Regions from separate parts of the Eubacterium sp. 1001713B170207_170306_E7 genome, predicted to be linked through region 2. Evidence: a T-box and tRNA genes for the amino acid it is inferred to sense, from the RefSeq annotation. Region 2 holds a T-box; the other holds one or more tRNA genes.
What was found. A T-box is a leader RNA that pairs with one kind of tRNA and senses whether it is charged. The one in region 2 lies ahead of thrS (threonine--tRNA ligase), so its partner is inferred to be a tRNA-Thr.
Positions count from the first base shown of each region.

Region 1: it encodes a tRNA-Thr, which carries the amino acid that the T-box ahead of thrS (threonine--tRNA ligase) is inferred to sense. The anticodon was not compared.

Region 1 is NZ_JADMVE010000001.1:22,726-44,489, forward strand. It holds gene thyX (FAD-dependent thymidylate synthase) at 1-723, shown strand, start outside; gene I2B62_RS00115 (hypothetical protein) at 765-1,613, shown strand; gene I2B62_RS00120 (EAL domain-containing protein) at 1,788-4,157, shown strand; gene I2B62_RS00125 (VOC family protein) at 4,533-4,928, shown strand; gene hydF ([FeFe] hydrogenase H-cluster maturation GTPase HydF) at 5,003-6,196, opposite strand; gene hydG ([FeFe] hydrogenase H-cluster radical SAM maturase HydG) at 6,229-7,647, opposite strand; gene hydE ([FeFe] hydrogenase H-cluster radical SAM maturase HydE) at 7,670-8,710, opposite strand; gene I2B62_RS00145 (TM1266 family iron-only hydrogenase system putative regulator) at 8,721-8,975, opposite strand; gene I2B62_RS00150 (S-ribosylhomocysteine lyase) at 9,391-9,870, opposite strand; gene I2B62_RS00155 (Holliday junction resolvase RecU) at 9,867-10,409, opposite strand; gene I2B62_RS00160 (RluA family pseudouridine synthase) at 10,411-11,379, opposite strand; gene fba (class II fructose-1,6-bisphosphate aldolase) at 11,471-12,400, opposite strand; gene folK (2-amino-4-hydroxy-6-hydroxymethyldihydropteridine diphosphokinase) at 12,603-13,427, opposite strand; gene folP (dihydropteroate synthase) at 13,430-14,236, opposite strand; gene I2B62_RS00180 (HD domain-containing protein) at 14,252-14,737, opposite strand; gene folE (GTP cyclohydrolase I FolE) at 14,734-15,294, opposite strand; THF riboswitch at 15,404-15,496, opposite strand; gene I2B62_RS00190 (folate family ECF transporter S component) at 15,594-16,349, opposite strand; THF riboswitch at 16,476-16,567, opposite strand; tRNA gene I2B62_RS00195 (tRNA-Thr) at 16,777-16,852, opposite strand; gene I2B62_RS00200 (hypothetical protein) at 17,012-17,263, shown strand; gene I2B62_RS00205 (hypothetical protein) at 17,580-17,846, shown strand; gene I2B62_RS00210 (DUF6483 family protein) at 17,901-18,308, shown strand; gene I2B62_RS00215 (gamma-glutamyl-gamma-aminobutyrate hydrolase family protein) at 18,435-19,169, shown strand; gene I2B62_RS00220 (Ig-like domain-containing protein) at 19,209-19,778, opposite strand; gene I2B62_RS00225 (hypothetical protein) at 19,911-20,765, shown strand; gene I2B62_RS00230 (manganese efflux pump) at 21,136-21,750, shown strand.
Region 2 is NZ_JADMVE010000001.1:917,113-925,890, forward strand. It holds gene I2B62_RS04525 (RNA methyltransferase) at 1-726, opposite strand, end outside; gene I2B62_RS04530 (TrkA family potassium uptake protein) at 728-1,396, opposite strand; gene I2B62_RS04535 (potassium transporter TrkG) at 1,409-2,791, opposite strand; gene rplT (50S ribosomal protein L20) at 2,974-3,330, opposite strand; gene rpmI (50S ribosomal protein L35) at 3,355-3,549, opposite strand; gene infC (translation initiation factor IF-3) at 3,639-4,214, opposite strand; ribosomal protein L20 leader region at 4,189-4,308, opposite strand; gene thrS (threonine--tRNA ligase) at 4,358-6,271, opposite strand; T-box leader at 6,368-6,574, opposite strand; gene I2B62_RS04560 (DUF445 family protein) at 6,744-7,640, shown strand; gene I2B62_RS04565 (FUSC family protein) at 7,817-8,778, shown strand, end outside.

The DNA.
Region 1 (21,764 bases), 890 kb from region 2:
GAAAAGCTTGTGGCTGCTGCTGCTAAACTCTGTTATTCCCACGCTGGTGCTGCGGAAATAATGGAGGATCTGACACCGGAAAATGTAGATAAATTTTTAAACCGTCTGATGGATATGGGGCATGCCTCTCCCATCGAACATGCCAGTTTTACCTTTGCCATCGAAGGGGTGAGCCGTGCCCTGACTCACCAGCTGGTCCGCCACCGGATGGCAAGCTTTAGCCAGAAATCCCAGCGCTACGTCACCGAGGGACAGTTTAATTATATTGTACCCTACGAGATTGCGAATATTCCGGAGGCGAAGGAAGAGTATATCCGCGCCATGGAAAATGCCCAGCATTCTTATGATGTAATCGCTGAAAAGCTCATCGAAAAACATAAGCAGGAGCTGATGGCTGAAGGAAAATCCGAAAAGCAGGCGGCAAATATGGCTGAAAAGCAAGGGATCGAGGATGCCCGCTTTGTGCTGCCAAACGCCTGTGAAACAAAGATTGTGGTCACTATGAATGTCCGTGAGCTGCTGCATTTCTTTAACCAGCGCTGCTGCATGCGTGCCCAGTGGGAAATCCGCGCCTGTGCCATCGCCATGCTGGTGGAATGCCGCAAGGTTGCACCGATCTTATTTAAAAATGCCGGACCGCGCTGCGTGGAAGGCCCTTGCCCTGAAGGCGCAATGAGCTGCGGCAAGATCAATGAAGTTCGGGAAACCTTTAAAGCTTTATAAAGGACAGGTGTGCATAAAAATTAAAAAAGGTTGGAGTAAGTATGAATGACATTCAAAATCCATTAAAGCTGAACATTATTTTATCGCTGGTCGCGTCGGTTTTGGGCGTCCTGGTGGTCTTTGTACCTGGTATGGTGGCGGATATCGGCCCATACCAGTTCTATTGCAATTATTTTGGAATTATCCTGATCGCCGGCGGCATCCTCTATGCCCTGTATTATTTCAAACGCTATAAAGCATTTGAGAATTTCATGAAGAGCGACGAAGAAAAAATCCGTTGGGATTACGATGATGCTCTGTATGAAAGCTTTATTGGCGAGCTCAACGAAATCCAGAAAAAGGCCAGCAAAAAGAAATTTTTTATTTTACTGGCAATTGTGATTGTTTTATCCGTCATCCTGTTCTTTTTGCTGAGCCCAGAGAGCAAGATGCTGGCGGTTGCTTTCGGCCTGTTCTTTACAGTCACTGCGGTCATCTTTGTGCTGATTGCGCCGAATTCTTTCCGTCTGAGAGCCAATAACAAGCCGTATTGCTCTGTTATCGGTGTGGATCAGGCTTATATGATGGGCCGTTACCATTCCTGGAACCGTGCCAGAGTCAAGGTGAAAGAGCATGACAACGGACACCACGTGTACCGGGTGCTGGCCATCAACTATGAGGCCATGACGGTAAACGGCAAGCTTTTCAGAGAGTGGAATGCGCTGTTGCCAAACGAAAGCTCTGAAACCATTCAGATTGCCAAGGGAATGGCCAATAAAATTAACCGCCGTACCAAGGACTTTGAAGACAAGGGTAAAAAGAAAGATCTTTTAGAACGTCTTTTTGATAAAATGCTTGGCCGGTCAGATGACACCAAGGATGATAAAAAGGGCAGGAAGAAAGAGTCCTGAGAAAACATAAAACATTCCGGTCACATGCCGGAATGTTTTTTTATGCCCGTAAAGCTTAGCTTGTGCAGCTTTTGTTGAACAAAAATATTTCATACCGTTTTCTGTGGTAGACATAAGTATATCCGTATGGTATAATAAACCATACCCCCAAAGTAGAAGGTTTAAGGATATACTATGAAGCGTCAAATCTTACAGAAGCATTCTCCAAAAGAGCAGAACAGCAACCGCTTTTATTTCACACTTCTGCGCATCCTGATTTTGGTATTTGTGGCGATGTTGATTGGATCCGTGGTTTTAACGTACTTTTTTAACTTGGATACTTATCAAGATAACCTCAGACGCCAGACAGAAACGTCGGAAGCGATGCTCGCGGATACCATTGACCACCTGGGTGATGAAACCCTTTATCTCAGTAATAGCAAAAGCATTGCTACATTATTGGAGAGCGGAACCGGTATCGCTGCCAGCGAAGCTCAGGAAAAAGAAGCCATCCATGTGGTCGAAGAGGCGGTTAAGCTTATGCCAAACTATGTCGGCATACGTGTTTTAGGAAAGGACAACCAGGCTTATCTTAAAAATACTGAGCTGCAGTTTGTGGATGAGCTGGATATGGGCACGACAGAAAATAACCCCGATTCTTTTCAGAATGAACCCTACCGGGTGTGCTTCACCACTTACAAAAATGAAGCGGTGGTGGAAGTATGCGCACCGGTCTGGTCGGAGGGCGGCACCTATCTTGGCTGTGTCAGCCTGTATTACGACAACGATTTTATCAACCTGCCTGACGATGAAAATGAGTGGGGCGCTGTTCTGTTTGACAGCGACAGCTGGATGCCGGTCGCCACGAAAGGGGACCTCAGTCTCAGCAAAGCCAATGAAAAAATCAATAGCTGCTCCGGCCTGCTGGAGGGAATGATTGAAACGGAGAACAAGCAGGAATCTTTTACCTATTTTAACCCTGACGGGCAAAGAATGCTGGGCTTCGTGGTCAGAGATACGCGATACCCCATGGCTCTTATGACCTCGGTGAACAGCAGCACAATCTTCCGGACAGTACTGGAATACTCGGCTTATCAGATTGTTTTGACCATCATCCTGCTGCTTGTTTTTGGGTTCGCGCTTTATCTCTTTTACAGCCGGATGAAACGTCCGCTGCGGGAAATGCGGGAACGGTGCCAGCGGATGTCTGACGGCGAGGAGGAACTCGACTTTGGACAGTACAATGATCATGACCTGAACGCCCTTTCCGACAGCCTGTCAAGCTATTGTAAAAAGCTTGAAAAGGCCGCCTTTGAGGATTTTCATCTGAGTGTGGCCAATTTTTCAAAAGGCTATCAGGATATTCAGCGGCTGATCCGTAAAAAGGAACCCTTTACCATTTATATGCTCGATGTGGCAGATTTTGGAAAATATAATCGTATTTTTTCAGTTGAGACGGGCAATGCGATTCTTTTAAGCATCAGCCAGGGGCTTGAAAAGATTTTTGGCGACCGGAGTTATCACGTTTACGGCGACCGCTTTATGGGCATTAACGCCATGCAGGATGGTGACGACGGAATACAGCTTGAGCTTCAAAAGCTAATGGATTCGGAGATAACCGTTGGAGCGGCAAGCTTTCAGCTTAAATATAAGATCGGCATCTGCCGTTACCCCGAGCATGGCGGCAATGCCAAGGACCTGGTGATCAACCTCTGGCATGCGCTCAGCTTTTCCAAAAAATACAGTGAGGAAAGCGCTGTCGTTTATAATCAGGCTGTGTTTAACGACATGGAGCGTGAGAAGAAAATTCTTGAGCTGCTGAACAGGCAGATTGAACTTCAGGATTTCGACGTTTGGTACCAGCCGGTTTATAATTACCGGAAACAGTGCTACACAATGGCCGAAGCCCTGATGCGGCTTCAGGATGAAAACGGGCAGTACATCCCGCCCTATGAGGCGATCCGGATTGCTGAAAAGCACAATCTGGTCACAGAAGTCGGCGAGCTGGTGCTGTCAAAGGCCTGCCAGACCATGAAGTTTCTGTCTGACCAGGGAACAAGCATTGAGAGCATTACAGTGAACCTGTCGGTTCAGCAGCTGGTAGATCAGAATTATGGGAAAAAGACGTTAAACATTATTCGAGAATCCGGTATTACACCGGACCAGATTTGTGTTGAGATTACCGAAGCCCTGCTGCTGCAGTCCTTCCCGGCGGCCATCGATGTGCTAAACCAGATGCACGCGGCCGGCATTTGTATTATCATGGACAATTTTGGCTCGGGTGAGGGCAGCATTTCCTATTTTTCGCAGGTCCCCTTTGCCTTTGTTAAGCTGGACCACCGTTTGGTGCAGCAGGTGCAGCAGAATCAGGAGCAGTTTGAGTTTGTCAGGAAAATGATTGAAATGATCAAGATCAGAGAGGTCAGGGTTGTTGCCGAAAGGGTCGAAACCGAAAAAGACCTGAATTGGATGATTCGCTGCGGCGCAGATTATGTCCAGGGCTATTACTACTCCAAGCCTCTTGAAGAAGAGGAATTCTGGGAGCTGCTTAAAAAGAAGGATTAAACCGGTAAAAAAGAACGCTTGTCACCGCACGCGGCATAGTCCATTAGGACTATGCCGTTTTGTCGTTTGTTTCGTTGGTGTCCGGCCATTCAATCCCGATTCCGTTATGTTGGATTTTCAGCCGGTGAAAAGACTTTCAGGCAATTTTGCCGGGGTGTGGAAAATGGTTTTTCTATCAGCGTCATGCGGGGAGAGAGGAAACAACAGAATCGACAGAATAGTCACTTTATGGTAGAATAGGAGCAACACAGTTGCCGGCTTCGCACCACAATGGCCCGGAGTGAGGTGCAGGCCTATGGTGAGCGCTACGCTGTATTGGTAAAAGCTGTCTTGGTCGGCTAAAGGGAACAAAAGAAGATTATTAAGATTTTAGGTTTGGATGAAAAATACTTATTGGATGGTGAGAAGATGATCACAGGATACTACTGCACAAATATTTTTTCTGAACAGGCGGAAGAAATGATTGCGTTCTACGAAAAAATGCTGGAAATCCCCGTTATTAAAACCGATGATGACCACTCAAACGGGGTTTATTTTGGCTTTATGGAAAACGCGCCCACGCTTTGTATATGGGACTGCCAAAAATGCGGCGTACAGCCGACCGGACACCAGTCCTTTGTATTCCGAACTAACGCCCTTGATTTAACAATGGAATGCTTAAAGGAAAAAGGCGTTCCGTTGTCAGAAGCCATTCGGTATGATTGGGGAACTTACGAAGTTCGCTTAAGCGATATTGAGGGAAATGAGATCGTGATTGCTGAGTTTGTGTGACAGAGGGTTTCGGCTATCACGGATCAACGCAAAGGAGGGACTGTCCGCGGAATGCCGGCAGTCCCTCCTTTATTTTATTTCAGGTCAATTTTATCTAAAATACCGGACAAATGGGCGATGGCCACGCCGTAGTTACACATGGGTACGCCCTGGCTGCGGGCGCTCTCGACCCGGGAAAGCACATGCTTGCGGTTAAACATACAGCCGCCGCAGTGAATGACCAGGTCATAGGGGGTCAGGTCTGCCGGAAAATCATTTCCGGCTGCGACGTCCACACTCAGTCCCTTGCCGACACGCTTTCTGAGCATATTCGGGATTTTTTCACGGCCGATATCCTCTTCCAGGGGCGCGTGGGTACAGGCCTCCGCAATGAGAATCCGGGAGTTTTCCGTCAGGCGGTCAAGGGCCCTGGCCCCGGCAACAAAATAATCCAGATCCCCCTTATAAGCCGCAAACAGCACAGAAAAGGACGTGAGCTTGCTTTCAGGGGGCTTTTTGTCATAAACGGCTTTAAAAACCTGAGAATCTGTGATAATGAGCCTGGGCGGGTCTGCCAGACAGGCCATGGCTTCATTGAGCCGGTCAGCGGTAACGCAGTGGACAATACACTTTTTATCCAAAAGCTCACGGATCGTCTGTACCTGCGGCAGAATGAGCCGTCCCTTGGGGGCCTGGGTGTCCTGCGGCATGACCAGCATGACCAGATCGCCGTCTGCGCACAGGCGGCCGGTAATGCTCTCAGCCTCATAGTCCCTGGGCAGGGAACGGATCAGGGCTTCCCGTATACGGTCCATACCGTCACTTGTTTTCGCGCTGACAACCAGAGGCGGTACGCCCAGCCGGCTCTCGATTTCCTGGGCCAGCGGCTCAATGTCTGTTAGGATATCCGATTTGTTGATAACGGGAATAACCGGCGTGCTGCGCTTTTTAAAGGCTTCGATCCAGTCATATTCTTCCTCGCTACGGGTATCGCCCCAGACCACAAGGGCAATATCCGTTTTGTCCATGGCCTTGCGGGTCTGTCCAACGCGCATTTCACCAAGCTCACCGACGTCGTCGAACCCGGCAGTGTCGATAAACATACAGGGCCCGATGCCGTGGATTTCCATATATTTGTAAACAGGATCAGCGGTGGTGCCGGCCACATCCGATACCAGTGCGATTTTTTGACCGGTCAGGGCGTTGATTAATGAAGATTTACCGCTGTTGCGTTTCCCGTAGATACCGATATGCAGCCGGTTGGCGCGGGGGGTGGATGTTAAACTCATAAGTACTCCTTTTTCAGTGTCTGGCAAAAGGCTCAGAAACGGAAGTCCCGTTTGCCCTCAGAAATGGCTTTGAGATTTTCCAGAGCGATGGTCCGTACCTTTTCCTTTGGAATCTCCCTTAATTCCTCATTAATGACAAATTCGCCCTTGGCCCGCGTATCTGGGCTGGCGTAATCCTCAAGGTATTCCTTCAGGGTCATCAACGCGTTGGGCTGGCAGCAGTTGGCAATCTGGCCGGATTTCACCAGGCTCATAAACCGGTCTCCGGTGCGCCCTTCACGGTAGCAGGCTGTGCAGAAGCTTGGAATATAGCCTAGCCGCAGCAGCCAGTTTACCACTTCATCAAGGGTACGGGTATCGCTGACGTCAAACTGGGCGGAATTGTCCTCTTCCTTTTCAGGCTCGACATAGCCGCCGACTGAAGTGCTGGAGCCGCCGCTGATCTGGGAGATGCCCAGATCCAGAACCTTTTCACGGGTTTTCTGGGATTCGCGGGTCGAAATAATCATGCCGGTGTAGGGCATGGCAATGCGCAGCACCGCGACGATTTTCTGGAAGATTTCGTCAGAAATGGCGTCGGAGAAGGAATCCGGATCAATATCGTCTGCCGAACGGATACGTGGCACAGAGATCGTGTGCGGCCCAACGCCCTTTGCGGCTTCCAGATGCTCGGCGTGCATTAAGAGGCCTACAAAGTCATACCGGTACATATTGAGCCCAAATAAAACGCCGATCCCCACATCGTCAATGCCGCCGTCCATGGCACGGTCCATGGCTTCGGTGTGGTAGGCGTAGTCATGCTTTGGCCCCGTGGGATGAAGCTTTTCGTAGTTTTCCTTATGGTAGGTTTCCTGGAATAAAATATAAGTTCCGATGCCGGCGTCCTTGAGCTTTTTATAGTTTTCCACGGTGGTCGCGGCAATATTGACATTCACACGGCGGATCGCGCCGTTTTTATGCTTGATACCGTAAATGGTCTCGATGCTTTCCAGCACATATTCGATGGGATTGTTAGCCGGGTCTTCGCCGGTTTCCAGCGCCAAACGTTTGTGGCCCATGTCCTGAAGGGCAATGACTTCATTGCGTATTTCTTCCTGGGTCAGCTTTTTTCGGCGGATATGCTTGTTCTGACGGTGATAAGGGCAGTAGACACAGCCGTTCACGCAGTAGTTTGAAAGGTAAAGGGGGGCGAACATGACGATGCGGTTGCCGTAGAATTGCTGCTTGATTTCCTTGGCGAGGGAATACATTTTCTCATTTTCGTCCGCGAGGTCACATTCCAGTAAGACAGCGGCTTCACGGTGGGTCAGCCCCTTACAGTCCCTTGCGCGTTCGATGAGGCTGTCGATGAGCTCCCGGTTATTTTTGTTGGCTTTTGCATAGGCAAGGGTTTCTAAAATTTCTTCATGGTTAATGAATTCGGTTGCGGTTAATGATTCCTTATTATACATTTTGATACTTCCTTAACTAAAGTTATTTTTTTACCGCGTCGCCGCGGTCTGTGGCTAACTCAAAGCCGATCCGCCGCATACGCCGCTCAAGACAGGAGCGGCACTCGGCGGCCTCGTCTCCGGTACAGATTTTATGGTCATACAGGGCATATTTTTTTCTTACCGAAAGGGGTGAAAGGTTGGGCATTACCACGTTGGCGCCTGCCAGCACACCCTTTTCACGGCCGTTTGGATCAATGGTGCCAAGGGCTGTGGTCGCCGGTATCAGGGCATTGGGCAGCATGAGCCGGATCAGCCCGATTAAAAACAGGGTCTGCTCAAGCGTGCCCGGCTTTTCTGTACCAAAAGGGGTATCCTTTTGGGGAATAAAGGGCCCGATCCCCACCATGGCCGGCTCCAGTGACTTTATGAATAAAAGATCCTCGGCCAGATGTCCGGCGGTCTGTCCGGGTGAGCCGACCATCATGCCCGTGCCGACCTGATACCCGATCGCCTTAAGGCTGCGCAGGCAGCTCTGGCGCGTTTCGGGAGAAAGTGCCTCTGGGTGCAGCGTGCGGTAATGGGAAAAGTCGGCGGTTTCATGTCGTAAGAGGTAACGGTTCGCGCCGGCGTCGTAGAGCTGGCGATAGGATTCCGGGCTGCGTTCGCCCAAGGACAGGGTAATGGCGCAGTCGGGATAAGCCTGGCGGATACGCGCGACAATGCGGGTCATCCGGTCATCGTTAAACCAGGGGTCCTCGCCGCCCTGGAGGACAAAGGTCCTGAAGCCCAGCTTGTAGCCTGCGGCACAGCAGTCCATGATGTCGGCTCCGGAAAGCCGGTAGCGTTTCGCACAGGCGTTGCTTCTGCGGATCCCGCAGTAATAGCAATCGTTTTTACAGTAATTTGTGAATTCAATGAGCCCGCGGGTATAAATCCGGTTGCCGTAATACTTTTGGGCCTGGCGGCGGGCTTTCTCAAAGAGAAAGGCGGAAAGCTCCGGCGTCTGTCCGGCAATCAGATCAATCCATTCTGTTTTTTCAAGCGACGCGTTTTTTTCCAGCTTGCAGATTAAATTTTTCATCCTTTACGATTTACTGCGATGGCAATTTAGAATAAACCGTCTTGGCGTTGACATTGGGCAGCATGCCCAGCTTGCCGGATAATGCACTGATTACATCCGTGGGCGCGTCGACAATCACGCTGATAACGGATACGCCGCGCTGCTTATAGGGAATGCCCATTCTGCCGATAATGAACTCCGAGTAATCATGTAAAATGGCGTTAAGGCTTTCTACCGATTCGGGGTTTTCAACAATGATTCCGATTAATGCGATTCGTGTTTCCATAGCATCTTCCTTTCCTGGTGATGTAAAAGTATCAAAATGCAAAAAGCTCCCTGTGCCGAAAAAAGGCTCAGGGAGCGACCATAACAAAATAAGGCCTGCCTGGTTTCAATAAAAATGATCACATTGGCAACCCGTGGTTATCTGCCCGCCTTCGCGGTTTGGGAAATCCCTTACCTTCAGCACGATACTTTTGTAAAACCGGCGGCATTGCTTAGGATTGGCGCGAAGCCTCTCGGACAGCCTGACCGCTGGTATGAATTTACTATAGCACAGTTTTTAACCGGTTGCAATATTTTTTAATTTAAGCGCAAAATTTTACTGTTGTCAAAGCGTTTCAGGGTTCTTTTACCAGGCGTTCATTAAAAAACGGGCGGCTGGTTTACATCAGCGGCCCGCAGAAAGCATCTTGTAAAGTTTATTCGGGGTAAATAAGATTGGCGTCGGTCAGGTTCATTAAGACCTCATCCAGAAACTTTCTGGACTCGTATTTTGCCATTCCCAGGTTCATGTCCAGGTAATTGCCGCAGTCTCTCGGTGCAGCGCCGGGCACATCGCCCTCAAAATCAGCCATAAACTTAAACAGGTCTGTTACCAGCGGTGCGACGTCCTTTGAGCTAAGATCGCCCTTCATCAGCAGGTAATAGCCGGTGCGGCAGCCCATGGGTCCAAAATAGACAATCTTTTCGCTGAGCTCAGGGTCATTGCGCAGATAGGTGGCGCCAAGGTGTTCAATGGTGTGAAGCTCAGCGGTATTGATGACCGGTTCGCGGTTGGGCTCCTTCATGCGGATATCAAAGGTGGTGATACAGTCGTCGCCGCAGTAGTCTTTTCGGGAAACGTAAATCCCGCGCAATAAATCAATATGGTTAACGGTAAAGCTTGCGATTTTTTTCATAATGTTTCTCCTTTATTATTTAAGTAGACGTTAAGCGTCTCAAGGTAGTGTACCAAAATATTGCCGCAGGGATGAATCTGATATTTTTTATCAAAGGCGGCGTAGGGAATGGACTTGCGCCCGTCTTTTTTGGCCGCGTCCCAGTAGGCCTTTAGGGTCTCGTAGGGCAATAAGTAGTGTTCATCAAATAGTTTAAACCAAACGATGAGAAAAGACAAGCCCTCCTGCCGGTTAAAAGCGTCCATGAACTCGATCTGGTGCTCGTGAATATTGGCGATGGGCAGCCGCTTCTGGTTGGTTTCCTTGGCGTCAAAGCAGATGGGAATACCCTGGACATTGCCCATGTAGTCGACCGTGCTTTTTTCCTCAAAATAAGCCAGCTTGATGGTGCCCTTGCCCGGGTCCAGCTCGATGGGCTTGATGGCGGTTGGAAGCTTCTGGACAACGGCCAGCCCCTGCTCAAGGTAGATTTTGTTGGTCTGGTTAATACATTCTTCAAGATAACTGCCGCGCAGGCCGCGGCTGTGCCAGTACCCCATGCTACAGTGCCTCCCTGTCCAGTTTGAGATCCCTTAAAAGCTGCTTAAACAACGCCGGATAAGGTGCTGTGAAGTCATAATCAAGGGTTTTTATGGCATAGTGGCGGCTGTGGAGCAGATGGTGTTTCAGCTTGTATTTTTGAATGAACTGACGGTTCACAGCGGCGTCGCCATACTTGTGGTCGCCAATGACTGGAAAGCCGAAGTTGGCGAGCTGAGAACGGATCTGATGAGAGCGGCCGGTGTGCAGGGTGACCTCCAGAAGCGTGAATTTACCGTTGTCCGCGAGGGGACGGTAGTCCATCCGGACCTCTTTGGCGCCCTTTTCCGCCTGGTTGACAATGGTGGATTTGTTTTCACCGGTATCCTTTGCCAAAAAGCCGGTAAGGGTGCCGGGAGTGTCCAGCACGCCGGATACAATGGTATGGTATTCCTTTAAGGCCTGGCGCTCCCGGATGGCGGCGTTAACAGCCTGCAGGGTCGGGTAATCCTTTGGCATAAGGATAATGCCGCTGGTATTGCGGTCAAGCCGGTTGGAAATGACGACTTCAAAAGCTTCTGTGTTGTCAGCTGCGTTTTTTTTCTGGTAGGTCCGGGCCGCGTCGATCAGTGAAATATCGCCGGAGGCATCGGCCTGGCTTAAAAGGCCCGCGGGCTTGTTGATGACTAACAGATGGTCGTCTTCATAGACTGGCGGCTCAAATATTTTTTTGATTTCCGGTGTCAGATCAAAATGACGCTGGGATTTTTTTTCCTGAAAGCCTTCAATGGTTTCGTCGGAAAAATAAACCTGAACCGTATCGCCGCTGTGGACTGTATCCTTAGGCTCGGCTCGGCCGCCGTTGAGCTTGATTCTTTTTTTGCGCAGCATCTTTTGCAGAAAGTTTCTGTCCGCCTGGGGCATCAGCTTGGACAGGTACCGGTCAAGACGCTGGTTTCCTGAGTTTTCATCAATGGTATATTGTTTCATAAAACTTCCTTGCTTTTTATGGATTGTAGAATGATTATACCATAAAAAAATCCGGAATGCCGGGCATTCCGGATTGGATATTTATTTTTGTTTAAAGCTTGCCTGCGCAGCCCAAAACGTCCTTGAGCTTGTGGGCAACCATGGCTTTAATGGCGGTACGGCCTGGTCCAAGGTACTCTCTCGGGTCAAAGACCTGCGGCTGTTCCACAAAAACCTTACGGATAGAGGCGGTCATGGCCAGTCTTAAATCGGTGTCAATATTGATCTTGCACACGCCCCATTTGGCGGCTTCACGCAGCATATCCTCCGGCACGCCCTGTGCGCCGGGAATGGCGCCGCCATACTGGTTGCACAGGTCGACAAATTCTTTGGGAACACTGGAAGAGCCATGGAGCACCAGCGGGTAGCCGGGCAGAAGTCCGGATATTTTTTCCAGTCTTGGGAAATCCAGTTTCGGAGTGCCTTTAAATTTAAAAGCGCCGTGGCTGGTACCAATGGTGATGGCTAAAGAGTCGCAGCCGGTTCTTTCGACAAACTCGACGGCTTCGTCCGGATCGGTGAAGGAGGCTTCATGGTCACCTACGTTCACAGCGTCTTCAATCCCCGCCAGCTTTCCGAGTTCGGCTTCCACCACGACACCGTGGTCGTGGGCGTAATCGGCAACCTTTTTTGTCAGCGCGATATTTTCTTCAAAGGGGTATTTTGAGCCGTCAATCATAACCGAGGTAAAGCCGCCGTCAACGCAGGATTTACAGATTTCAAAATCCGCGCCATGGTCCAGATGCAGACAGATATCAAGGTCCGTGGTCTCAACCGCTGCTTCAACCAGCTTTTTAAGATAAACCGGATTGGCATATTTTCTGGCGCCGGCGGACACCTGTAAAATCAGGGGCGCCTGTTCTTCCTGTGCGGCTTCAACGATGCCCTGGATAATCTCCATATCGTTTACATTAAAAGCGCCGACAGCGTACCTGCCTTCATATGCTTTCTTAAACATTTCAGTAGATGTTACTAATCCCATTTCAAACCTCCTGAGTCGTAGCTCGTTTAAATTTGTTTGATTTATTTCACTTACTAGTATACTCTTATTGGGTCATTTTAACAATACCAAACTTTTAAATTAATGAAATTTTAATAAAAATCCCGGTAAAATCAGGGAAAAAGACCTGATTTTACCGGGAACGTTTTTGTCCGTGGTGGGATTGAAAAAGCGCATAAGATTCTTATGACTCAGTCTTTTTTAATTGCTCCATAAGCTCGGTCATGCTTTTGCCCAGCACAGGGTGGATGTACCAGGGGGCGATTTCCGCCATGGGCTCCAGTACAAAAAGCCGGTCCTGTATTCTGGGATGGGGAAGTGTGACGTGCGGGTGGTCGTATACCAGCCTGTCATAAAACAGAAGATCCAGATCAAGGGTACGCGGCCCCCAGTGAATGATGCGTTCACGCTTCAGCTGCTTTTCGGTTTCCAGCAGCAGGGTCATCAGATCCGCGGGGGACAGTGTGGTTTCTATCTCCATCGCGCCGTTTAAAAAGGCGTCCTGATCGGCATAACCCCAGGGCTCGGTTTCGATAATGCTGGATTTCTGAATGAGGCGGATATCCTTCCGGTCTGTTAACAGGTTGATGGCGGTTTGGATGTTTTTTTCACGGTCACCGAGATTTGACCCAAAGGCCACGAAAGCGCGGTGCCAGCTTCGGTTGATTTCGATGGCGGCATAATCGAGGGATTTGTGGATCGGCGCCCAGGGTTTTTTTACTAAAACGGTCACGCCCTTTACCTGGTCATAATGGCTCAAAATATAGTCCGCCAGCTTTTCTCCGGCGGTTTCGATCAGGTCATGGTTTTCCCGTTGAAACTCTGCTTCGATTTCAGCACAGAGCTCACCATAATTCACAGATTTGGTCAGATCGCCGGTAACTGCGGCGGCGTGCATATCCAGCTCAAGGGTTGCAGAGATGACAAACTTCTGTCCCAGCCTTTTTTCTTCTTCAAATACGCCGTGGTTGGCAAAGACCTCGAGGTCTTTAATGTAAAGTTTATCCATGGTCAGCCTCTCATGATGGCGGCGGTCATCAGCGCGGCGCGTTTGTTTTCGAGGACATCGTGCACCCGGATGATGGAACAGCCCTTCATCACCCCGACGACAGTGGTGGCCATGGTTCCCTCCAGGCGTTCATCTACCGGCAGGTCCAGTGTATTGCCGATAAAGCTTTTCCGGGAGGTGCCAAGCAGTACCGGGCAGCCGAGTTTTTGAAGTTCCTCCAGATGGTGCATGACGGTCAGGTTGTTCGCCCCTGTTTTGGCAAAGCCAATACCAGGGTCCAGGATAATGGCATCCTTTGAAACGCCAGCCGCCAGAGCGATGTCGATGGACGCCTGAAGATCGGTGAGCATATCGGCCATCAGATCAGTATAGTCCATATTGGTGCGGTTGTGCATAAGACAGCAGGGAACCTGGTGTTTTGCCGTAACCTCGGCCAGGCGCGGCTCCCGTTTAAAGCCCCACACATCATTGATGAGGCTGGCCCCGGCTTCGATGGCGGCTTCACCAACGTTTGCCTTGTAGGTGTCGATGGAAATGGGGACGTCAAAGCGTTTTCGGATGGCTTCGATCATGGGAATAACGCGTTTCAGCTCATCTTCTTCGCCGAGAGGTGTGTGGGATGGTCTTGTGGACTCTCCGCCGATGTCGATGATGTCAGCGCCGGCTTTCAGCATTTCCTCGGTGTGGCGCAGGGCCTGGTCCCGGGAATCAAAACGTCCGCCGTCCGAAAAAGAATCCGGCGTGACATTCAAAATCCCCATCATATAGACCTGGTTTTTTAAATCAAAATCTTTATTGCCAATTTTCATTTTGTCTCCTTGGGGTTAATAGGTGATTTCTAAATTTTTCTTTTCATCGCTCCAGTTGCATTCATCCCGGGCGCCGCAGCCGTAGCAGGCCCGGGATTTTTTATCGGCACGGTAAAAAACAGCGTTAAAGCCCTGGGTGCCAGAAGTGCGGTGAGACAGGATCGCGTCCAGGATAACCGACTGATCTTCCGGTGAAAAATCCAGCTGCCTGAGAAAACCGGCGGCCAGATCGTGGGAAGCCCTCTCATGGGGCGTTCCGTCCTCGTACTGGACAAAACGTCCAATGTCGTGCAGCAGGGCGGTGGTGTAAATAAGATCCCGGTCCAGCTTAAGCCCCTCATCATGGGCAATGATGGCGGCAATTCTGGCAACGTCCAGAAAATGGGCCAGGTTGTGGCGGCAGAGCCGGCGGTTCTTTTCATGGGCTTCAATACGGCGCAGATAATCCTGGTATTGCGGAAGATTCAGCAGACGGTTGGTCTGGGTAAGTTCAGAGCTCATGCCCGTATGCCCAAAAGATTATAGACATCATTTTTCAGGCTGGCGTCTGTTTTTAAGATACCGTCACTCATGGCGGTTACGGTTTTAGTGCCGGGGCGCTTAACCCCGCGCATGTTCATGCACAGGTGCTCAGCCTCGATGATGACCATTACGCCCTGGGCATCCAGGTATTCCATGATGGCATTGCCGATTTCCGAGGTCAGTTTTTCCTGGAGCTGGGGCTTTTTAGCGTAAACATCTACAGTCCGTACCAGCTTTGAGAGACCGGCAACCTTACCGTTTGGCACGTAAGCGATGTGGGCCTTGCCATAAAAAGGCAGGAAATGATGTTCGCACATGGAATAAAAAGGGATGTCCCGTTCAATGACAAGATCATTGGACTCGATGGTAAAAGATTTTGACAGGTGTTCTTCGGCGGTTTGTCCAATACCCGCAAAGATTTCTTCATACATTCTTGCAATGCGGTCCGGTGTTTCCGCAAGGCCCTCACGCTGGGGATCTTCGCCGATAGCTTCGATCAGCATGGTAACAGCTTCCATAATTTTTTCTTTGTTCATTTGTGTTCCTCCAATATTGAACGCTTGTAAGATTATTAAAAATAAACACAAAAAGCACTGCCCGGTAAAAAGAGCAGTGCTTCCGCAACCTACAATCCCCATCGTAGGGCACAGTGGAAGCGATAAGACACCGCAATGACCTATTTTCGTTTAAAGGCAACTTCCCATCCTTTAACACTTCACGCGTCTTATCTACTCTGTTTATCATTAATTGTGTCTATCTTATCACTATTGTACGGAGTTTTCAATGATAAGATTTGGAAATACAAAAAGAGCTGTTTTTACACAGCTCCTGAAACCTATTTTTTTACAAATTTTGGCAATACCTTCAGTAAACCCACCAGGGCGATTGTGTAAAGTGGTATTAGGAAGATATTGGTGATGACCCGCGCGGGTAAAAGCACGGTCACGGCCTGGCCGTACAAAATGGTTAAGAACCAGGTGTTTAAAATAATGGAAGTTATCAGTTGGGTCACACTGACGATGAACAGAATATAGTCGCTTCGGTATTCGCCTAACACCTCGGAACGCCTGACCGTAATGATAGGGAAGATCACAAAGCCGACCATCAGGGCAATAAATAACACTAAAACAAATGGATTCAGCGGTTCACCGGCATAGTAGATTGTGCCATTTTCAAAGCTGAACAATCCGGTTAATACTAAAACACCAACAGACAACACGATAAAACCAAGGTTAAACCATTCCAGATGCTTGATTTCCTTTTTTCTCAGCAGCATCCACAGCAAGCCGGGAATCAGGCCTGTGAGGCCGCTGGCAACCGTGAAACCAAGAAAGAATGGACCGCCGGGCTTAATGAAGAAGCACAGCAGATCGGAAATAAAGCCGACGATAAAACCGGCGAGTGGTCCCAATAAGATGCCGGAAAGCATAATCGGGAGAGATGTCAGATTGATTCTGAGAGACGGAAAACCGCCCAGAGGAATATACATCTCGAATAAAATTTTCAGCACAATGCTGATGGCAATGAGCAAACCACAGTTGACGACCAGTTTCGTACGGGTGGTGCTACGGGATAAAGCATTACTTTTCATGAGAACCTCCTTCAATTTCAGAAAGTAATGCTTCCGCACGCCTACAACTATTGTATCCCGAAGGATAAGACTTGCCTGCATCTGTTGGACAGCCAGGCTCCCTGCGGACAGGGTTGTTGATTTGTACAAGCGGAAGCGACAAGGTACCGCAATGACCTATTTTCGTTTAAAGGCAACTTCCCATCCTTTAACACTTTACGCACCTTGTCTACTCTTTGTATTGGTTAGCCTCATCATAGCATAGGTTTATATATTCTGCAATGCTTTTTAAGGGTATTATTTAAACATTTACGACAGGCAGAAAACAGGCATTCAGGCGGTTTTGAGCAGATAGAGAAAATATGGTTTGGACGCCGGAAAACTGGCAGCAGAAATAATTAAATAAAAAACGGATTTACCAATCTGGTAAATCCGCTCTGTTTTTTTGTGGAGCTGAAGAGGGGAATCGAACCCCTGACCTATTGATTACGAATCAATTGCGCTACCATCTGTGCCACTTCAGCTTAAGATTTCAGCTCTCATATAATAACACAACAGCGCTGTTTTGGCAATCCTTTATTTTCAATCTTTGCACTGCCTTTTTTAAAAAATGTGAATCCGCTGGCAGCGCTTGGGTATATGCTTATGATATAAAGTGAAAAAATGGAAAAGGAGTTTAAAAAATGAATTACTTACAGTTACTTGAACGTTCAGAAAAGGAAAGAAACGAGGCACTGCTGTCCTTGGATTTGAACCGTATTAAGGTTTATTGTATAAAATTTGGTCTTTTAATTCCGGAAAACGACCGTGTTTTTTTAGAAAATGTCCATAAGGCGATTTTGCAGGTAAGGGATGCCAGCATGGAACAGAGAGAAAAATCCAGAAAATGGCTGAAAGAAAACGGCGCTTCACTTGAATGTAGTTTTATGCCTTGAACAAAAGCTAGATCAAGTGAAGGTCGGTCAGAAGGCTCCGGCTTTGAACAGAGCGTTCCATTGAACTAGAATCGAAACATAGTATAGCGAAATGAGTGGGGCAAGTCAAGGGATTGTTCCAAAAAATTTTTCATATAAAATCTGAAAAGGCATAAAAGGTTTGGAGTCAATGATTTTATTTCCTGATGTTTTATCCGGGGTGGTTTTGGATAAATATTTTCAGAGAGATTCCGGTCTTTTTATTGATAAAGAGTGACTAAAGTGGTAAAATAAATCTATAAATGTATAGAATGATATAGAATGAGGTGGATAAAGGATGGATGTTTACGCAGCAGAGAAAATTGCGACAAGAAAGTTTATAGAGCATATAGGTCAGGACTTCCTTCGTCAGAACACGAAGAATATGACCTCCAGTTCTGAGACGATAGGAAATACTTTTAAAATTACCTGGACAATGGACGATGTGAATGCCGATGAGATTCTGACAGCGGGTGACGAAAAGAATGAAACGCAGTTTGTCAGTATAACCGTGGACATGGAAAGCGGTGAAGTTCAGGTAGTAGAGGATACAACAGCCGAATAAAGAAAGCCCCGGTTCGCCGGGCTTTTTTTAGGTGAGAACAGACAGGAGAAAGCGATGCTGAAAAATGACTATTTAATGGAGATGATCGGGGCGATGTGCCGGGCGGTCAGTGAGATAATTTTTAAACGGTCAAAAAAAGAATATGCGGAATGTCATACCCTGGCCAATGACCAGTATCAAAGCCTTCTGGGCATGTCGCTTGATATGATTCTCAGCCTGCCGTCGGAAACCGTCTTTGATCTGTTGGGAAATTTTGGAGAGATCGAGCCTAAAAAGGTATTGACGCTTGTCGATCTTTTAAAAGAGGACGGTGAGGTTTTTAAGGAGGAAGGCGATGAAGCCACCGCAGATGCCATCCGTGAAAAATGCGAAGACCTCTTGAATCTGTTAGACCGTTACGATTTGGATGAAGACGCCCTTGCTGAGCTGGACAAGCGCATGGCCGCATTTGGAATTGACTGACAAGAGCAGCTCCAGTAAAGAAAGTGCTTGTTATTTTAAAGATTTTGGGGTAATATTATTTTAAAGTATTTCAATGGCGAAAGCTTGAGGAAATACTTTTTTTATATTTTGTTGGAGGAAAACAGAATGGAAAAAAAACCTAAAATAGGGGTATTGCCCCTTTATGATACAAAACAGGCAAGCAAATGGAACAGCATCTGGATTTTTCCGGGATACTTGGACGGTATTCTGGAGGTGGGAGGCATGCCCTTTGTCCTGCCGCTTTTAAAGGACGAAGCGGACATCCGCGCGCTTGTGGATGGGTTTGACGGATTTTTATTTACCGGCGGTCAGGATGTGGATCCGGCTCTTTACAACCAGGAAATGACAGAGTACTGCAATGAGGTTTCACCGGAACGGGACTATATGGAAGCGATCCTGCTAGATGAAGTCCGGAAACAGGACAAAGCCCTTTTCGGTGTTTGCAGAGGGCTTCAGTTTTTTAATGTGGCTTTGGGCGGCACCCTTTATCAGGATCTGATCGCGCAGAGAAAAGAAACCAGCCCTGTACAGCATTCTCAGAAAACAGAGTTTATCTTCCCGGTACACGATATCGAAATTCAGGAAGGCAGCAAGCTGTTTGAAATTATCGGAGAGCGGACAATTCGTGTCAACAGCATGCATCATCAGGGGATTGCGGAGCTTTCCCCACAGCTGGAGGCAACCGCGCGCGCCAAGGACGGCCTGGTAGAGGCTGTCGAGATACCAGACATGACCTATGGTCTGGCAATTCAGTGGCATCCTGAGTTTCTGTGGCCAAAGCGCGCCTATGAACGGGATTTGTTTAAAGCCTTTGTGGAGGCGGCAAAAAAGCAGGCATAAAGAAAAGGACGCATCCGGCAATGGGTGCGTCCTTTTGAATTAGCGGTTATGTCTTTTGTAAAGAATGCCGATAATAACCGCGGCGATAATGACAATCGCGGCAACGGCAGCAATGGAAGTTCCGGTGATGGAGGCCGCTGATTTTACGGTGGTAAAATGGACCTCGACAGGATCCTGGAGGTGCTGTCCGGTGGTGGAGGTTAAATGGGTATCCACCTTTATAATGTATTCCTGATTGCTCTTCAGGGTATCCTTCGGGTTAATACGGATTGTTCCCCAGTCCTCAGGGTCGATGAGATCATCGGACAGAACAATGTCCGCGTCAATCTGCCTGCCCTCACTCCAGAGGGTCACGGCCTTTTCATTGGCGGCTTTTACCGCAGTGTTGACCACATTCTGGTTAAAGGATACAGAAATTTCTGTAAAGGGCTGTACATCGGTGGCGCCGTCCTGCGGGACGCTGGAGGTCAGGGTCAGGGGACTGCCCACAGCCCCTTCATTGAGCGCGGGATCGCCGGCTGGCGTTTCGGCCAGAATTGGGCTGAAACCAGACAACAGCAGGAGGGAGAGAATCAGAGTGAGATTTGTTTTAAAAAAGTTATTTTTCATTGTAGCGACTCCTTAATTTTACATAAGCTATTATTACAGTTACCCAAATTTCTTAAATAAAAAACGATTTTCCCGTGTCTGTGTTATAATGGTTCAGAAAAGCGATGAAAATTTTTAGAAAGGAGCCAGTTTTTGAAAAAGGAAAAGAAGAAAAAAAATAAAGGCGAACCGGCAAAGAAGAGCCGCGGTAAGGTTTTTTTATACATATTGCTGCGTGTTTTAGTCGTTGCGGTGATGATTGCCCAGATCTGGAATCAAAACTGGAACAATGTTTTTCTGTGTGTTCTGACATTGATTTTGTTTATGATTCCCAGCTTTGTGGACAAGCAGCTCCACATCGAAATGCCGACAACCCTTGAAATTATCATCATATTATTTATCTTTTCAGCAGAAATTTTAGGTGAGATTCAGGAATATTATTTGATTTTTGACCATTGGGACGCCATGCTGCACACCATAAACGGTTTTCTAATGGCAGCGATTGGGTTTTCGCTGATTGATATTTTAAATCAAAATGAAAATTTCAGTATGAGCCTGTCACCGGTTTTTGTGGCGGTCTTTGCGTTTTGTTTTTCAATGACGATCGGCGTGCTCTGGGAATTTTTTGAGTTTGCCGCCGATTGGTTTTTCCAAACGGATATGCAGAAGGACACCATTATCCAGAGCATCAGCTCGGTGATCTTTAATCCAGAGGGGAAAAATGTCGCGGTCACCATTCCCATTGAGAGCATCGTTGTTAACGGACAGACCTGGAATTACGGCGGCTATATTGACATTGGGCTCATCGATACCATGTCCGACCTGTTTGTTAATTTTATCGGCGCGGTGGTCTTTTCAATTTTTGGCCTGTTTTATATCAAAGGCCGTGGAAAAGGGACCTTTGTCAAACGCTTTATGCCAAAGCTCAAGAAGAAACAGTCGAGAGAGAATATGGAAGCGGAGGATTCCGAAAGTTTGAATATTTCGGGGTCTGGCCCCAAGGAGTAAGCAGAAGAGACGTCGTGAAAAGCGGCGTCTCCTTTTGTATTCTGTGGGACTCTGGGGCTTTTACAGCCAACTTGTTAATAAAATAACTTGACAATTATGGAGGGAAATGTTATCATTATTGACAGTTAATGAAAACGTTTTTGAAACGCAGGATATAAGGTGGGATCAAGGGGGATACCATCTTCGGAAATGATATCTGAATGAACGTTTTCTTAATGGGGAAAATGAAGGGGAGTTAGATACCTGGTACAAGGGGGTACCAGGTATCTTTGTTTTTTGATAAAATTTACCAGAGGACAACGATAATTCACAGGGCTGAAAAGGTATAATATAAAAAGAACGTATAAAACTAAACAGGGAGCATGATAAAATGCTTGTTTTAATGGTATCCGCTTTATTATTCAGCCTTTCCTCCAACCTTGACAATATTGTTGTGGGCCTGGCTTTTGGCATAAAAAAAATTCATCTCGACGCCCTCTCCAACCTGATCGTGGCGGTGATCACCACGACAGGGACTGTCATCGCCATGCTGTTTGGCCGGTGGCTGTCGGGCTATATCCCAGAACGGATGGGCAATTATCTGGGCGCCGGGATTATTATGCTGCTGGGCTTTTATTTTGTCATACAGGGGTGTGTCAAGCTCTTAAAAGAGAAAAAATCAGGCACCTATGCCATGAAAAGCACCAATGAGATGGCAGAAAAAATGGATGCGTCGGTTCACGATAAAGCCCATATCCAGTACCGCGAAATTGTAGTGGTTGCACTTGGGCTGACTTTTAACAATCTGGGCACAGGAATAGCGGCCAGCATTACCGGTGTCAGCATCCGCTTAACGGCAGTGTGTACCTTTGTGATCAGTCTTGCCGCCTTATGGTCGGGCGCCCGCCTTGGAGGGCGTGTGGTAGGACCGCTTTTGGGGGATTACGCGCCCGTTGTTTCCGGTGTTTTGCTGGTGGTCTTAGGCCTCGTTGAAATGTTTTGGTAAATATGAAGAAACCC
Region 2 (8,778 bases):
ATTTTCCAGAGTCCTGGACATTCCCTTTGACTCATTGCCAAGCACAATACCAACTGACGTCTGTGCGGCCAGAGAAGCTTCCAGATTCGTATTTCCCTGAAGCGAAGTACCAACCATGCGGACGCCCTGCTCTTTAAGAGAGAGCACAGTCTCTTCCAGATCACAGCTTTGAAGAACCGGTAAATGAAACACTGAACCCATGGCTCCCCGCAGTACTTTTTCATTGTAAATATCTGCCGTTTTTAGTGAACAGACAATCCCGTCAAAACCAGCGGCATCCGCTGTTCGTATAATGGTTCCAACATTGCCTGGATCCTGCACATCATCTAATATAACATAAGTTGGATAATTTTTCCCGCTTTTTTTGCATTTATCTTCAAATTTTTTTTCTGAGACGTCAAATTTTCGGGCTGTACATAAAACACCCTCCGGCATTTTTAAAGCGGACATCGCTTCAAAAACGCCGAAATCAACCATGGTTACAGGAATACCAGCGTCTTCCAGGCGTTTTAACGCTGCTTTTGCCGTCTCCCTTAACCCTTCAAGCCACTGCGGCGTTACATAAACTGAAGTGATATCCACCTTCCAGGCTTCCGCTTCTATAAATAGCTTGGTGCCCTCCAGAATAAACAGCCCTTCTCGGTCTCTGTTTTTTTTCTGTTTCAGCCTGATAACACTTTTAACCGCAGCATTTTGACGGGAGGTGATCAATTCTTCTGTCATCATTTTAATTTCCAGCCTGATAGAGACGGGTTACATCGTTTATATCAGCGTTGTCACCAATAACGACCAGCTTGTCACCGGACCGGATAATGTCTGTCGCCACCGGAGATACGTTCAAATGATCCTGAGAGCGGATGGCAATGACGTTGAGTCCATATTTCGTACGCATATCTAAAGACTCCAACGCCTGATTTTCCCATTTATGCAAAGCGTCAACCTCAACAATCGAATGATCTGTATCCAGCTCCAGGGCGTCGATAAAATCGCCGGAATAAAGACTGTGTCCAACACGCTCGCCCATATCCCGCTCTGGAGAAAAGACCTTTTTAACCCCCAGCTTGAGCAGAACCTTTTCATGCTGTGCGTTATTCGCCTTTCCGTAAATCTCCTGAATCCCGAGCTCCTGCGCGTTGACAACGCCCATAATGCTGCTGTTAATATCCGAGGTAATGGAAATAATAACGGCATCGACATTTTTTAACCCGATGGACTTCAGAGCATTAATATCTGAGACGTCGGCCTGAACTGCGTAGGTGACATAGTTGGCAATATTCTGTACCTTCTCCTCATTTTTATCAACAACGATCACATTTGATCCCAACTCACTTAAAGTAATGGCAAGCGCTTCGCCAAAACGGCCAAGCCCCAGAATAGCAAATTGTTTTTCCTTCAATTTATGCTCCTTTTAACCGATCAAGACATTGCCCTCAGGCAGCTTGAACTGGCCTTTATTCTCAAGTTCTTTTCTTTCTTTTCTGGTAATAACATATGCGATCGTCAACGGACCGACACGACCAATAAACATTGTAATAATCAGCGCCACTTTGCTGAAGGCATGGAGCTGCGGTGTTAAATCGCAGGTAAGCCCAACTGTGGAATAAGCCGAAAACACCTCAAAGGTAACTGCCATGGGGTCCGCCCCGGGTTCACAGACCATTAAAACCATAATGATAGCGATGATAATCGAAATACCGATGGTCAGTACACAGGCGGCCCGTTTAATGGTAATCTCAGGGATGCGCCGTTTAAAGCAGGTGACATCCTTGCGACCCATAAGCTCGGTAAACAGCGTGATCGCCATCATGGCCACGGCCGTGGTTTTAACTCCGCCGGCTGTTGATCCGGGCGATCCGCCGATAAACATCAGCACAATGGTCAGCACCTTGGAAACTGGGTTAAGCCCTGTCTGACTTATGGTGTTAGAGCCGGCAGTACGCGGTGTAACAGACTGGTAGAAAGCTGCGTAAATCTTGCCATACCATGGCAGTCCACCCATTGTTTCAGGATTGGCATGCTCAAAGATATAAAACAATATTGCACCACCCAGCACTAAAATCGCAGTGATGCTTAAAACAATTTTAGAATGCATGCTCAGCCGTCTGGTTGTCCGGTAGCTGACAATTTCACTGGTAACAGCAAAGCCAAGTCCACCGACAACAATAAGCGCGCAAACAGTAAAGTTCAACAGGAAATTATTGGCATATCCCGTAAAGCTCTGAAAGCCGCCGATCAGATCAAAACCGCCGTTGCAAAAAGAGGAGATAGAATGCCAGATGCCGAAATAAATCCCCTTTCCCAGCCCATAATCCGGAACAAATACAAAAGATAGCAGCAGTGCTCCGATACCTTCGATCACTAAACAGGAAACAACAATATATTTTGTGAATTTCACAACCCCCTGTACCCTGTCGGAGTTGACAGAGGATTGAATGAGCAGACGATTTTTAATCGTGATGCGTTTACCTGCCAACACAAAAAAAATGGTCATCAGAGACATGAAGCCAAGACCGCCGATTTGAATTAAGAGAATAATGACAATCTGACCAAACAACGACCAGTAGGTTCCGGTGTCCACAACCACCAGTCCGGTGACACATACGCTGGAGGTCGCCGTAAATAAACAATTCAAAAATCCCGGACTCTGGCCGGAAGCACTGGAGACCGGCAGATTTAAAATCACTGCCCCCAGTAAAATTACCGCCGCAAAGCCGAACATCAGAATTTCGGCCGGGGAGCGGTGCCGCATAAAGGTTGCCATACGGCTGCCTTTTTTAACAATGTTTATCATTTGTCTGCTCCAAGTAAATATTTTATTTGCTTTCACCTATTGTACCATTCTGTCAAAAAAAAGCAAGATCGTTTGCTGCAATGAATCCTTTTCTAAAGGAGACTATTACCCAACATGGTGAAAATATCACATAAAAAAAACTTCCCAAGGACTGAGAAGTTTTTTGTCTTGGTTCTTAAAGCTTAAGCCTGATGTTCTTTGGCAACATCAACTAATTTTGCGAATGCATTAATATCATTCATTGCTAAATCAGCTAAGATCTTACGGTCCATTTCAACGCCAGCCTGTTTCAGGCCAAACATGAATTTGCTGTAGCTTAAACCATATATACGGGTACCGGCATTGATACGGGTAATCCATAATCTTCTGAAATTTCTTTTCTTTTCTTTACGACCTCTGTAAGAAGAACGCAGTGCACGCATGACTGCTTCGTTCGCTGGTCTGTATAACTTGCTTTTAGCACCATAATAGCCTTTTGCAAGTTTTAATACTTTTTTATGCTTCTTTTTGGCGTTAACGCCCTTTTTAATTCTAGCCATTAAAATTTTCCTCCTTGCTCACTATTATTTCATTAACATTTTTTTAACAACTTTTGCGTCGCTTGGTACTAAGTAACCAGCTTTTCTAAGATTTCTCTTTCTCTTCTGGCTTTTCTTATTTAAGATGTGGCTTTTATAAGCCTTAGCGCGTTTGATCACACCTGATTTTTTCACTTTGAAGCGCTTTGCAGCACCACGATGGGATTTCATTTTTGGCATAGTCGATTCCTCCTCCCTATCTTCGTCAACTTATTTTTTATTTTATTTATATAATGAAGTATAACAAGTTATACCATTATAGGCTTAGCTTACTTATCCTTTTTGGGGGATAAGAACATAACCATGCTGCGGCCTTCCATTTTTGGTGGCTTGTCAACCGTACCATAATCAGTTACACGTTCAGCGAAGTCAAGTAAAACACCCCTACCCTGATCCGTATAAGCCATTTCACGGCCTCTGAAACGGATGGATACTTTGACACGATTGCCCTGTTCTAAGAACTTAACGCAGTTTTTGACTTTAACCATGATGTCGTGTTCCTCAACCCGTACAGACATACGAATTTCTTTGATAACAACCGCTTTCTGGTTTTTCTTTGCTTCTTTAACACGTCGCATTTCTTCATAACGGAATTTACCGTAGTCCAAAATTTTACAGACCGGCGGCTTCGCGTTAGGAGAAACCTTAACGAGATCCAGACTTTTTTCATCTGCCAGTTTCTGTGCCTCTTTTGTTGGCATCACACCCAGCATTTCTCCGTTTGCATCAATTACGCGGACTTCACGATCACGGATTTCCTCGTTAATTTCGTGTTGAACTTCTCTTGCTATAGTAATACACCTCCATTTATGGGTATTTATTAAAACAAAAATGCAGGTAGACATAGTCCACCTGCATTAAACAATCAATTACTTAAATTGCTATGAACCCGCCTTGTTAAAAAGACCAGGTGAGAAGTGGACACCTCTGCTTTGTTTGCTTAACCAGTATATAGCAACCATAAATAATTGTCAAGCACTTTTTAAAATTAATCTAAAACCAAAGATTTATTCGCAATGTTCTGAGCCAGGCGATATTTAAATTCGTCAATTTTCAGAGTTTCCTGCTCGCCAGTATCGCGATTGCGGATACTCAGGCGTCCAGATTCGACCTCTTTATCGCCGATAACCAGCATATACGGGATCTTCTGCATTTGCGCTTCACGAATACGGTAGCCGATCTTTTCATCCCTGAAGTCAATCTCTACTCGGATACCTGCATCTTCAAGCTTAGCGGCAATTTCTTTGGTAAATGCGTCGTGTGCATCTGACACCGGGATAAGCTGTACCTGTACCGGAGCCAGCCAAAGCGGAAATTTTCCGGCAAAGTGTTCAATTAAGATGCCGAGGAAACGTTCAATACTCCCGAAAATAGTACGGTGCAGGATAACCGGGCGATGCTTTTCACCGTCGCTGCCGACATAGGTTAAATCAAAACGTTCCGGCATCTGCATATCCAGCTGAATCGTGCCACACTGCCATGTACGGCCAATGCTGTCTTCCAGATGGAAGTCAATTTTAGGACCGTAGAACGCTCCATCGCCAGGATTCAGCTGATAATCCATCCCTTTTGCTTCCAGCGCTTCACGCAGCGCCGCGGTTGCGACTTCCCAGTCTTCATCTTTGCCAATGGCCTTTTCCGGCTTGGTAGAGAGTTCAACCTTATACTTAAAGCCAAAAATATCATAGATCTCATTGGCCAGATCAATGATCCCGATCACCTCATCCTTTACCTGGTCCATGGTCAGGAAGATATGCGCGTCATCCTGAGTAAAGGTACGGACACGCATGAGTCCATGAAGTGCTCCGTGGAGCTCGTGGCGGTGTACCTGGCCCAGCTCTCCCATACGCAGAGGCAGCTCACGGTAGCTGTGCTGTCTTGTTTTATAAACAAGCATGCCGCCCGGGCAGTTCATTGGCTTGACCGCAAACTCCTGTCCGTCAATTTCAGTAAAATACATATTTTCTTTATAGTTATCCCAGTGGCCTGAGCGTCTCCACAGATCAGCATTCAGCATAATCGGTGTCTTGATTTCCTTATAGCCTTTTTTCGCATGTTCGGTGCGCCAGAAAGTTTCAAGCTCATTTCGCAGAACCATTCCCTTAGGATGGAAAAACGGGAATCCTGGTCCCTCTTCATGCATTGAGAAAAGGTCTAATTCTTTGCCCAGCTTACGGTGATCACGTTTTTTAGCTTCCTCCAAGCGCTGTAAATATTCGTCAAGCTCGGATTTTTTAGGAAAAGCAATCCCGTAGACACGTTGGAGCATTTTGTTATTGGCGTCACCATGCCAGTAGGCACCGGCAAGGCTCAAGAGCTTAAACGCCTTAATCTGTGATGCGTTGCGGATATGAGGGCCTGCACACAGGTCAGCCCATTCACCCTGGCCATAGAAGGAAATGACCGCGTCCTCCGGCAGATTGTTGATCAGCTCGGTCTTATAGGTCTCACCCTCTGACTCTGCCCATTTCAGCGCATCCTCTCTGGATTTTGTATAGTATTCAATTTCAGGCGCTTCCTTAACAATTTTCTTCATTTCCTTTTCGATCTTTTCAAGGTCTTCCGGTGTTAAGGTGTGGTCTAAATCAATGTCGTAGTAAAAGCCATTATCGATGGCCGGACCGATGGTTAGCTGCGCTTCAGGCCAGATACGTTTGATGGCCTGAGCCATAAGGTGAGATGCAGAATGCCAGAAAGCATGCTTGCCGCCTTCAGAATCAAAGGTTAATAAGTTTAAATTACTGTCTTCAGTAATGGGCCTGCGGATGTCTACCAGCTCGCCGTTTAACTCGCCGGCCATTGTATTGCGCGCCAGTCCCTCGCTGATATCCTTCGCCACATCATAAACAGTGATTCCAGGTTCATACTGCTTAACAGAACCGTCTTTTAAAGTTATGTTCATAAGATTACCTCCATAAAATTGATAAGTTAATTTCGATTAAATCGATTATTTTCTTCTGAACGGAACAGAATATTAAAAACGTCCCATTGTCGTTGACAATGGGACGTTCATTACGCGGTTCCACCCAAATTGGTATACACGGTATACCCACTCTGATACTGATAACGGACAGTCTTCCGGTACTGCATTTGACAGCCAACTCGTGGGGGGGTCTTCAGTTAAGGATTGGCTGCGGCAATTCCACCATCATGCCTGCTCTCTGTTACCTTCGTTTAACTTACTCTTCCCAGTCATCATCTTTAAATGTTTAATTTATACACAGTATACCCCTAAACACCAAAAGATTCAACACCTTTTTGAAAATATTTATGTAAATTTAAATGGTTTTAAGTTAAACTTGAGGATGGACATTTATAAGCGTGATCGTTATAATACTATAATAACCAATCATTACTATAAAGGAGTGATCATATTGGATCTACACTTTTTAATCGGCCCATTGGTCGGCGCCGTTATTGGTCTTATCACCAATGGCATTGCCATACGCATGCTGTTCCGGCCACTGAAGCCAGTCAAATTTTGGGGCTGGACCCTTCCCTTCACACCCGGGATTATTCCAAAGGAAAAACCGCGAATAGCAAAATCCGTAGGTGCTGTCATCGGCTCTACACTTGTAAATGAAGAGGTTCTGAGCCGCGGCCTTTTGTCACCGGAAATGGACGCTAAAATCAGCGGTTATATTGATAACAAAATTGAAACCTACAAAGACAGCCCCATGACCATTCGCGAAGTTATCATTCATTATACTGACGAAGAAAAAACCGAAGCGCTGGCAAATACCACCACTGAAAAAGCAACTGCCCTGCTTTACCGTAAGGTATGCCAGATGGATGTCGGCGATATAATCGCTGATGCGGCCATGGAAGAAATCAAAAACAATTCGCTTTTTTCAGCTTTTTCTTTTATGGTCAGTGACAATACCATGATTGGTATCCGTGAAAAGCTCAAGGAGACAATCAACAATATGGTCTTTGAACGCGGCGAGGAAATAATCGGTAATCTGGTAAACCGCGAAAGCCATGAAATACTGGATTACAGTCTGGCTGAGCTCTATGAACGCTTTGGCTCAAGTGTGCCAAAAGTAAAGGAAAGTCTGCTTAAAGCCTATCATAATATGGTTGAAAATAACCTGTCCAAGGCGCTCGCCGCTCTGGATATTCCCCAGCTGGTAGAAGATCAGATCAATGGCTTCGATGTTCTGGAGATGGAAAAAATCATTCTGAGCATCATGAAAAAAGAACTAAACGCCATTATATGGCTCGGCGGTCTGTTGGGTATGATTATGGGCTTAATTATGAATTTCTTCTAAAAGCAATAAAAACGATTCTGAAAATGGTCAGAATCGTTTTTTATTGCTTTATTTTTTCTCAAAAGGGTATTTTAAAAGAAAAACCTTAAGGAGTGATCTCAATTATAAAAGCCATCAAAAATTTCTTTAAAGCATTGCCGAAAGCCTTACCCGCCATCGTTTTCGGTTTGTTACTTATGGGGTCTGTTATTCTGCTCTTCGGCCGGAGCAACGCGGTTATCGCTCTTGTTTTTCTTTTATACACCCAGACAATGGTTAAAAACTGCCTGTCCATTGTTAATATGCTGCTTGACGCCCTGTGGCTGGTTGGTTACGCCATTTTAGGAACTCTGGTTTCTATGCATTTTGCCACATTGATTATTTTTGGTTTTATACTGATTTTTTTCCTGATCTATGCCGATGCCAATGAGTTTCTAAAAACAAATTACTATATTCCCGGCATGGCCTTTATCCTTATGCAGATCAGCCCGGGAACACTGGCAGCACTTCCGATTCGTATTCTGGCCCTTCTTTACTGCCTGGCTGTCTGTACCGGAATAACGCTTCTGCTGCAAAAACGGCAAAAAACACCAGCCGTTGATCCTCTTATACAGGAAGCGCTCGCCTGCGCAGGAACTGGATTTAAATTATTGGGCCAAAAAATCAAAAAGGAAGATGAAGCAATCGATAAAAAGCTGGACGCCCTTTCCCAGAAGCTGAGCAGCAATATTTATCCCGCTGTTTTCAGACAAATGGGGTTGATGAACGGCAGACAGAAATATACTTATGGTTTAATGCTCTGCCTCGAACAACTGGGACAAGTACTCCAGGCTATCGGCGCAGCTTCACAAGAGCTTCCCACCAGTGATCAGGCTCAATTCTCTGTTTTGGGGGATCGAATGGAAAAAGCAGAAGATCCCCAATTATTAGCAGCTGATCTGCAGGCATTTCTAAAAAGGCCATCCCTAACCGAAAATCGCCTGAATCGGGAGCTTCTGTTGATTCTTGAGACACTTCGGGACCGTCTGCTGGATGACAGTCACCGCACAGATCTTAACACTTCCATTAAAGAGGGGCTTCGTTACAAGTCCTTCAGCCTGCGCCGCCGGTTCAGTCTCGATTTTTTTCAGATGCGTTTCGCACTGCAGACCGCTGTGAT